3 regions of the Streptomyces vietnamensis genome follow, and region 3 is predicted to be linked to each of the others. Evidence: predicted binding sites of a transcription regulator. Region 3 holds the regulator's gene; each other region holds the start of a gene.
The links. Region 3 encodes HspR, which represses chaperone genes until heat shock. Its sites were predicted from a motif close to TTGAGNNNNNNNNNCTCAA; they were not measured.
Positions count from the first base shown of each region.

Region 1: a site for HspR is predicted at 1,319-1,337, ahead of lon (endopeptidase La). Genes of this name have one in related genera too.
Region 2: a site for HspR is predicted at 1,470-1,488, ahead of dnaK (molecular chaperone DnaK). Genes of this name have one in related genera too.

Region 1 is NZ_CP010407.1:5,673,440-5,676,711, reverse strand. Features, by position in the region: gene lon (endopeptidase La) at 1-1,296, opposite strand, end outside; gene SVTN_RS25655 (GNAT family N-acetyltransferase) at 1,428-2,075, shown strand; gene SVTN_RS25650 (hypothetical protein) at 2,144-2,677, shown strand; gene SVTN_RS25645 (spermidine synthase family protein) at 3,258-3,272, shown strand, end outside.
Region 2 is NZ_CP010407.1:7,639,601-7,642,872, reverse strand. Features, by position in the region: gene dnaK (molecular chaperone DnaK) at 1-1,352, opposite strand, end outside; gene SVTN_RS34165 (Hsp20/alpha crystallin family protein) at 1,565-1,990, shown strand; gene SVTN_RS34160 (hypothetical protein) at 2,250-2,690, opposite strand; gene SVTN_RS34155 (hypothetical protein) at 2,735-3,130, opposite strand.
Region 3 is NZ_CP010407.1:4,005,325-4,008,596, forward strand. Features, by position in the region: gene SVTN_RS17775 (helix-turn-helix transcriptional regulator) at 95-1,075, shown strand; gene SVTN_RS17780 (heat shock protein transcriptional repressor HspR) at 1,173-1,607, opposite strand; gene dnaJ (molecular chaperone DnaJ) at 1,612-2,778, opposite strand; gene grpE (nucleotide exchange factor GrpE) at 2,812-3,272, opposite strand, start outside.

The DNA.
Region 1 (3,272 bases), 1.7 Mb from region 3:
GACCACCGGGTTCATCGACCCGGCCTCCTTGATCGCGCGGACGATCCGGCCGGGCAGGGCGCCGACGTACGTCCGCCGGTGGCCGCGGATCTCCGCCTCGTCGCGTACGCCGCCGAGGGCGACCCGGACGAACTTCCGGCCCATGGCGTGCGCCACGGATTCGGCGATCGACGTCTTTCCGACGCCCGGAGGGCCGACGAGGGCGAGGACGGCTCCGCCACGGCGGCCGCCGACGACGCCGAGGCCGCGCTCGGCGCGCCGCTTGCGCACGGCCAGGTACTCGGTGATGCGCTCCTTCACGTCCTCCAGGCCCGCGTGCTCGGCGTCCAGGATCGCCTTGGCGCCCAGGATGTCGTACGCGTCCTCGGTCCGCTCGTTCCACGGCAGTTCGAGGACGGTGTCGAGCCAGGTCCGGATCCAGGAGCCCTCGGGCGACTGGTCGCTCGCCCGCTCCAGCTTCTCGACCTCCTTGAGGGCGGCCTCCCGCACCTTCTCGGGCAGGTCGGCGGCCTCCACGCGGGCGCGGTAGTCGTCGGACTCGTCGCCCTCGGTCTCGCCGTTGAGGTCGCGGAGTTCCTTGCGGACGGCTTCGAGCTGGCGGCGGAGCAGGAACTCGCGCTGCTGCTTGTCGACGCCCTCCTGGACGTCCTTGGCGATGGTCTCGGCGACGTCCTGCTCGGCGAGGTGCTCGCGGAGCTGGGCGGTGGCGAGCTTGAGGCGGGCGACCGGGTCGGCGGTCTCCAGGAGTTCGACCTTCTGCTCGACGCTGAGGAAGGGCGAGTAGCCGGAGTTGTCGGCGAGGGCGCCGACGCCGTCGATCTGCTGGACGCGGTCGACGACCTGCCAGGCGCCGCGCTTCTTGAGCCAGCTGGTGGCCAGCGCCTTGTACTCCTTGACCAGTTCGGTCACGGAGCCGGGCAGCGGGTCGGGCAGGGTCTCCTCGACGGTGCTGCCCTCGACCCACAGGGCGGCGCCGGGGCCGGTGGTGCCGGCGCCGATGCGGACACGGCCGAGGCCACGGATGAGGGCGCCGGGGTCGCCGTCGGACAGGCGCCCGACCTGCTCGACGATGCCCAGGACGCCGGTGCCGGCGTAGGTTCCGTCGACCCGCGGCACGAGCAGCACACGGGGCTTGCCCGCTCCGGTGCGGGCGGCGACCTGGGCGGCCTCGACGGCGGCCCGTACGTCGTTGTCGGACAGGTCCAGCGGCACCACCATTCCGGGCAGCACGACCTCGTCGTCGAGCGGCAGCACAGGCAGAGTGAGCGGCACAGACGCCATGGACTCAGAAGCCATGATCTCCCCTTCGGCAGTCAAGTTGAGCTATACGCACTCAATGCTTGTGAGCTCGGAGATGTTCCCGGACGTTCGTTCGCTCTGAGCGATCACCCCCACACGCGTCCGCGTGGAGCCGATGTAATCCCTAGATGGATATTGCAGCCATTACATCGGCCTGGGTGGCGGGCTGGACCGTCTCCCGGGGCACCCCGGCCGCCGTCGCCGAACCCTGGGGCCACCGGATCGACGTCGGCCTGCCCCGGCACGTCGTGCGGCACGTCCTGCCCGCCCCCGACGCGGCCTCCGTCGGCGCGCTCTGCACCCGCCTGACCGCGCCGTACAGCTGGCTCAAGGTGATGGCGGGACCCGAGGAGGTGGCGCCGTGGATCACCGAGGGATGGACGATCCCCGACGACCCGGGCTTCATGATGGTCAAGCCGCTGGACCCCGGCGCCCGCCCCGCGCCGCCCGAGGGATACGCCCGGACCACCGAGGTCGAGGACGGCGTCGTCCGGGTCCGAATCCTCGCCCCCGACGGCACCCTCGCCGCGCGCGGCCAGATCGCGCCGACCGGCTCCACCGCCGTCGCCGACCAGATCGAGACCGACCCCGCGCACCGGCGCCGGGGCCTCGGCGCGAACGTCATGCGCACCCTGGAGGCCGCCGCCGCCCAGGCGGGCGCCGGGACCGGAGTCCTCGCCGCGACCACGGACGGCCTCGCGCTGTACGACTCGCTGGGCTGGATCCACCGGGGACCGCTCACCGGAATCGTCCGCACGGGCCCCGAAGGCGACTGAGGTCCCCGCCGGGTGGAATCCCGGCCGTCCGGCTGCGCACGGGGCCCCGGACCGTGCATGCTCGATCCATGGTGCGAGGCGTACGGACGACGTGGACGTGGTGCGGGACCCTGCTGCTCGCGGGGGCCCTGGCGGGCGGCCTGAGCGGCTGCGGCCCCGGCGTGCCGACCGCGCCCGGCGGATCGCCGTCGAGCACGAGCGCACCGGCCCTGCCGAGCCCCACGACGGAGCCCGGCACTCCAGCCTCGAATCCCCAGCCGGGCGAGGTCCTCGTCGAGGTGGTCGTCAACGGCGGCCTCGCCGGCGTCCGCAACCAGCTCGTCGTCCACTACGACGGCAGCTGGACCAGCCGCTCCGGCACCAAGCCGCCCCGGACCGGCAGGCAGACCCCCGCCGAGGCCGCCGAGCTGCGGGCGGCCCTGGAGGACCCCGCGTTCGCCCTCGTCCCGGAGCGCCCGACGGGCAGCCCGATCCCCGACGGCTTCCAGTACTACGTGACCTACCGCCATCGCCTGGTCGTCGCGGACGACGGCGCACGCCCGCCCGCCCTCCAGCGCGTCTTCGCCGCCCTCCCGGAGGGCGGCCCGCCGACGAACCCCTGAGCGCGTGGACCGGGGGACGGCCGCCCGGCGACAGAGAGGGCGTGAGGCCGTTGCGCCCCGCAGCCGACGCCGGACGACCACGGCCCCGACCCGGCCACCGCCCGGCCCTGCATCGACCGGCTGCACGCCAAGTCCCCCGCCGCCCGGCGCGACCACCCGACCCGCTACCTGGCGGCGAGGCCGGACGAGGCGCCGATCCCGTGAGCCCGCTGCGCCTGTACGCGCGTGGTGGCCCCGCCGGCCGGTCCACCTCCTGGCCGCGACCGTACTCGCCACGGCCCTGCTCGCCCTCGCGGTGCCGGGGCGTCCCGAGGAGTTCGGCGCGCCCGCCGCCGTACGCAACACGCTGGGGCTCGTGGGCATGGTGGCCGGGCCCTGAGGGCGGGGCGTGGGCGGTGGCGGCGGTCGCCTTCACGGCCGGTGCGGCGCTGTACGCGTGGCGGGGCGCGCGCCGTACGACCGCCGGGTCCCGACGCGCGAAGCCCCGCGCGCGTACGGCCCGTTAAGTGTTTGTCCCGGCCGTCGCCGCCCCGCGAGGATGGCCGGGACGAACCGTACGCACACGAGCCACGGAGTGATCATGACCAGCCCCGTC
Region 2 (3,272 bases), 3.6 Mb from region 3:
ACCCGGCCGAGCACACGGTTGTCCGCGGCCCGCTCGCGCTCCCCCTGCAACACCACCACGTCCACGGCCGGCTGGTCGTCCTCGGCGGTCGTGAAGGTCTCGCCGCGCCGGGTGGGGATCGTGGTGTTGCGCTCGATCAGCCTGGTCATCAGCCCGCCCAGCGTCTCGACGCCCAGGGAGAGCGGGGTGACGTCGAGCAGCAGGACGTCCTTGACCTCGCCCTGGAGCACGGCCGCCTGGACGGCCGCGCCGAGGGCGACGACCTCGTCGGGGTTGACCGACATGTTGGGGTCCTTGCCGCCGGTCAGCCGTCGCACCAGCGCCTGCACCGCGGGGATGCGGGTCGATCCGCCGACGAGGATCACCTCGTCGAGGTCGTCGGCGGTCACCTTGCCGTCCGCCATCGCCTGCCGGACCGGTCCCATGCACCGTTCGACCAGGTCGCCGGTGAGCTGTTCGAAGGTCGACCGGGTCACGGTGGTCGTGAGGTGCTTCGGACCGGCGGCGTCCGCGGTGACGAAGGGCAGGTTGATCTGCGTCTGCGCGGTCGTGGACAGCTCGACCTTCGCCTTCTCCGCCGCCTCGTACAGCCGTTGCAGCGCCTGCGGGTCGCGGCGCAGATCGATCCCGTTGAGCCGCTGGAAGTCCTCGGCCAGGTGCTCCACCAGCCGCCGGTCGAAATCGTCTCCTCCGAGGTGGGTGTCGCCGGCGGTGGAACGCACCTCCACCACGCCGTCGCCCACGTCGAGGATGCTGACGTCGAACGTGCCACCGCCCAGGTCGAAGACGAGAACCGTCTCGTGCTTCTTCTTGTCCAGCCCATATGCCAGGGCGGCCGCGGTCGGCTCGTTGATGATCCGCAGCACGTCAAGGCCGGCGATGCGGCCAGCGTCCTTGGTGGCCTGCCGCTGCGCGTCGTTGAAGTACGCGGGCACCGTGATCACCGCCTGGGTGATCTTCTCGCCGAGCTGCTTCGCGGCATCGTCCACGAGCTTGCGCAGCACTGCGGCGGAGATCTCCTCCGGGGCGTACTGCTTGCCGCGGACGGAGAACCGCGCCGCGCCCTCAGGGCCGGCCACGACCCCGTAAGAGACCTGTTCCGCCTCCACGTCGATCTCGTCGAGGCGTCGGCCGACGAACCGCTTCGCCGAGTAGACGGTGCCTTGGGGATTCAGTACGGCCTGGCGGCGCGCCATCTGCCCGACGAGCCGTTCACCGCTCTCGGTGAACGCCACCACCGACGGTGTGGTGCGGCCGCCCTCGCTGTTGGTGATCACCCTCGGCCGGCCGCCCTCGTAGACGGCGACCACGGAGTTCGTCGTACCAAGATCAATACCCACAGCCTTGGCCATCGCTTGCCTCCACACACTGCTCGCTCCGAGCGTGTCCTGCCTCCAGGGCGTGGCCTGCTCACAGGGACCGGGTCACCGCCCTGGCTCCATAAAGCTCACATATTCATGGGATAAAACTTGAGTCTCCTCTTGTCAAGAAGAGTGCCGAGAGTTATACAAGAAGCGTCGGTACCCGATCGAACGGCGCACGAAGCGAAGGAGTTGATGATCAGATGCTGATGCGGACCGATCCCTTCCGTGAGCTGGACCGGCTCACTCAGCGCGTGTTCAACGGCGCGCAGGCTCCCGCGGCGATGCCGATGGACGCTTGGCGCGAGGACGGCGTGGTGTGGGTCAAGTTCGACCTGCCCGGTGTCGACGCCGAGTCCCTGGACCTGGACGTCGAGAAGGACGTGCTGACCGTCCGGGCCGAGCGGAAGGCCGAGATCAAGGAAGGCGCGGAAACGGTGATCTCCGAGCGTCCCACCGGCACGTTCAGTCGCCAGCTGTTCCTCGGAGAGACGCTGGACACGGAGAACATCGAAGCGACGTACGACGCCGGTGTGCTCAGCCTGCGCATCCCGATCGGCGAACAGGCCAGGCCGCGCAAGATCCAGATCGGCACCGGCAAGCACACGGACAAGGAACTGCAGTCGTAACGGGGTCGAGGGGCGTCCCGCCGGGCCGGGCCCGGCCGGCGGGGCACCCGCAGCCGGGTCCCACGGCGCCGGCTCGCCGTGGGGCCCGGCTACGTCCACATGTCCCTGCAAGCATGTCCCCGCAAGCGGCATGCCCGTATGACCCGTCTCAAGGCCTCAGGGCCCCGTCCCAGGCCTGCGGACCTCTCAAGGCTCCGTACCGGCCGCGCCCGGGAAGAAGCTGATCAGGGTGGCGGCACCGTCCTGATGGGCTTCCGCCTCACGTGGCCGCGTCGGTGTCCGGCTGCCGCGAGGCGGCGACCTCGGTGCCGGCGCCGCCGGGCCGGCGGTCACCCCGGTGCCGGCGGGCGGCGAGCCGGACCGCCTGCACCGCACCGTCCGAGTCGACGGTGGACACCGCGAGGCGGGCGAACCGGCGCCCCGGGAACAGTTCCACCACGGCCACCGGGCCCGGGGCCCGGACGGCGACGAAGTCGACGCCGTCCGCATGCCGCCTGGTGCCCGTACAGAAGCGCCCCGGACGCCAACGACCTCGTGCGACGGTCCCCCGCAGGGCACGCCACCAGTCCGGCTCGACCCACGCTTCCCGCACGTCGCCGAGGGGGACCCGCACACCCTTGCGGCGCACCAGGAGCGCCTCACGCCATGACAGCCGTACGACCACGTCGTCGTTCTGGACCAGCAGGTGGGCCACCGCCATCGACCTCCTCCTCGTACACCGGAGACCTCCGTGTACCGGTGCGCTCAGCCGGTCGCCGCCGCCCCGGCGCGCTCCATGGGCGGCCTGGACTGCTGCGGCTGGCTGTGGGCGGACGCGCCGAGCAGCGGAGCGCCATGCCGCTCGGGGCGGTGGCCGGGCGCGTCGACGATGTTCTCGCGCGGAGTATCGGCGGGTCCGGGGGCCGCCGGAATGCGCCTGCGGGCGAGGATGCGGCCCACCCACCTGCGACCACACCTCGGGCAGGGGACGGCGCCGGCAGGGGTGTACGGCGAGGGCACGGCCACACCGTCGCGCGAGAAGTACTCCCAGTCGCCGCCTTGATCGTCCCGGTACTGCTGGACGTCGTAATCGGTGCTCCACTCGTGCCAGCAGTGCCCACAGGTGAACTGGACCCGCTCAAGTGCGAGTTCGGTGATCATCCCTCTCACCTCTTTCCCCGGGTCGGTCCTTCACGGGTTACGGTCTTTCTCCCTTCGAGCAATTATGTCGACAAAGCGCGGAAAAGGTTTATGCCTGACCTCGAACGGCTCCACGACAAGGAGGCGGGAGGAAACAACGGCC
Region 3 (3,272 bases):
ACCCCCGCGAGTAAGACGATGGCTTACTCTCTGCGCCCGCACCACCAAACCCAGGCATCATGTTCCTGAGATGCAGGAGCCTGGGGGTGTACATATGCGGAAACAAGCGGACCAAACAGGTCACCCTCATTCGCATGCCGAACTGTGCGAAGCGGGCTCCGAGCTGTACGCGGCCGCTCTGCGGACCGGGCGAATACCCCGGTCAGAAGCGGTCGAGGCGCCGTGCCTCCTCGACCTCTCCCTGCTCCACCCCGACCCGGACGACGCGCAGTGGCTGCGCCCGGTGCCCCCCTCCGCGGCCCTCGCCCAGCTGCTCCAGCCCATCGAACGGGAGATACTCGACCGCCGGCGGCGCACCGTCGCCCTGTCGGACGCTTTCGAGCCGTTCATGGCCATCAGCGCCCACGACTCCCCCACCACACACGCCATCACCGTCCTCGAGGGCATCGACCGCATCAACTCGACCCTCGACCGCGTCGTGGCCAACTGCCGCAGCGAACTCCTCACCGTGCAGCCGGGCGGCGGTCGCCCCGCGCAGGCCCTCAGCGAGGCCCTGGACCGCGTCTCCCCGCTCCTCGGCCGCGGCATCAGCATGCGCACGCTCTACCAGCACACCGCGCGCCACACCGAGCTCACCCTGACCTATCTGGAGCACGTCGGCCCCGAGGTCCAGGTCCGCACCCTCGAAGAGATCATCGACCGGCTGATCATCGTCGACCGCGAGGTCGCCTTCATCCCGGCCCGCAGCGACCGCCAGGTCGCCCTGGAGCTGCGCCACCCGGGCCTGGTCGCCTACCTCGGCGGCGTCTTCGACCAGTTCTGGCAGCTGGCGGTGCCGATACGGGAGGAGATCCCGTACGACGTGAAGACCGACGGCATCGGCGGCGTCCAGCGCTCCATCGCCAAGCTCCTCGTCGAGGGCCACGTCGACGAGGCCATCGCCCGCCGGCTCGGGATGAACGTGCGGACCTGCCGGGCGCACATCGCCAAGCTCGCCGCCGCCCTCGGCAGCGGGAGCCGGGCGCAGCTCGGCTATCTGATCGCCCAGTCCGGAATCCTCGAACGGGACAGCTGAAGAAACGGCGAAGAAGCGGCAGAGGCCCCCTCCACCGACGGTGGAGGGGGCCTCATGGCCTCTGTATCTCTGTACCTCTGTACCTCTGTACGAGGAGCTACTCGCCGCGCTTCGGGCGCCACACCACGAGCGCGCTCGCCTGCTGCACGTCGGTGTACGGCACCAGGTCCCGGCGGTACGAGGCGTGCACCTGGGCCTCGCGCTGGCGCATCGTCGCCGCCGCGCCCTCGACCGCCGCCGACAGTTCGGACACCCGTGCCTGAAGCGCCGCGACCTGGTTCTCCAGTTCGATGATCCGCTTGATTCCGGCCAGGTTGATGCCCTCGTCCTGCGACAGCTGCTGCACCTGGCGGAGCAGCTCGATGTCACGGGCCGAGTAGCGGCGGCCCCGTCCGGCCGTGCGGTCCGGGGAGACCAGGCCGAGGCGGTCGTACTGACGCAGGGTCTGCGGGTGCAGACCGGAGAGCTGGGCCGCCACCGAGATGACGTACACCGGCGACTCGTCGGTCAGTTCGTACGGATTGCGTCTCACCGGGTCACGCTCCCTTCGCGGCCTGGAACAGCTCGGCCCGCGGGTCCTCGGAGGCGGTCGCCTCGCGGAAGGTCTCCAGGGCCTCACGTGCCTTGTCGTCCAGCTCCTTCGGCACCGCCACCTCGACCGTCACGAGGAGGTCGCCGCGCGTGCCGTCCTTGCGGACCGCGCCCTTGCCCCGGGCGCGCATGGTCCGGCCGTTCGGGGTGCCCGCGGGCAGCTTGAGGGTGACCGCGGGGCCGCCGAGGGTCGGCACCTTGATCTCGCCGCCGAGCGCCGCCTCCGTGAAGGAGACCGGCACCGTGACGGTGAGGTTGTCGTCCCTGCGGCCGAAGACCGGGTGCTCGTCGACGTGCACGACGACGTACAGGTCGCCGTTCTGCCCGCCGCGCTCGCCCGGCGCCCCCTTGCCGCGGAGACGGATCTTCTGGTTGTCGCTGACGCCCGCCGGGATGCGGACCTGCATGGTGCGGGAGGACTTGGCCCGCCCGCTGCCCTTGCAGACCTCGCAGGGGTTCTCGGCGATGAGGCCGCGGCCCTTGCAGTCCACGCAGGGGTCGGTGAGCGAGAAGCCGCCGCCGCTGCCGCGCGAGACCTGCCCGGTGCCGACGCAGGTCGGGCACACCCGGGGGGTGCCGTTCTTGTCGCCGGTGCCCGAGCACGCCGTGCACGGCTGCTGGCTGGACATCCGCAGCGGTACGGTCGCGCCCTCGATGGCCTCGGTGAAGCTGAGCGTCACCTCGGACTCGATGTCCTGGCCGCGCCGCGGCTGGGTGCGGGTGGCGCCCCCGCCGCGGTTGAACAGGCCGCCGAAGACGTCCCCGATCCCGCCGCCGCCGAAGCCGCCGGCCCCGCCCTGGGCGCCTCCGAAGAGGTCGCCCAGGTCGAAGTTGAACGAGCCGCCGCCGGGGCCGCCGGCCCGGAAGCCGCCGTTCCCGAAGAGGGCGCGGGCGTCGTCGTACTCCTTGCGCTTCTTGGGGTCGCCGAGGACGTCGTTCGCCTCGGAGATCTCCTTGAAGCGCGACTCGGCGCTCGCGTCACCCTTGTTGGCGTCCGGATGGTTCTCGCGGGCGAGCTTCCGGTACGCCTTCTTGATCTCGGCCTCGGTGGCGTCCTTGGGGACGCCGAGAACCTTGTAGTAGTCCTTCTCGACGAAGTCCTTCGTGCTCATCGACGTCCCTCCTCCCGCGCACGGGTACGGCTGTTACTCGCTGTCCTTCTCGGACTTGTCCGACTTGCCGGGGTCTTCCGACTCCTCGGCCTTCGCCTGCGCCCCGGGCTGGGGCTCGGCGACGGCCACGCGGGCGGGCCGGATGGTCCGCTCGCCGATCCGGTACCCCGGCTGCAGGATCGCCACGCAGGTCGTCTCGGTGACGTCCGGCGCGTACGAGTGCATCAGGGCCTCGTGGATCGTCGGGTCGAAGGGCTCGCCCTCCTTGCCGAACTGCTGCAGACCCATCTTGGCGACGACGGTCTCCAGCGATTCGGCCACCGACTTGAACCCGCCCACGAGCTCGCCGTGGTCCCGGGCCCGGCCGACGTCGTCGAGCACGGGAAGGAGCTCGGACAGGAGGCTCGCGACGGCGATCTCCTTGACCGTGACCCGGTCCCGCTCCACGCGGCGGCGGTAGTTCTGGTACTCGGCCTGGAGCCGCTGGAGGTCGC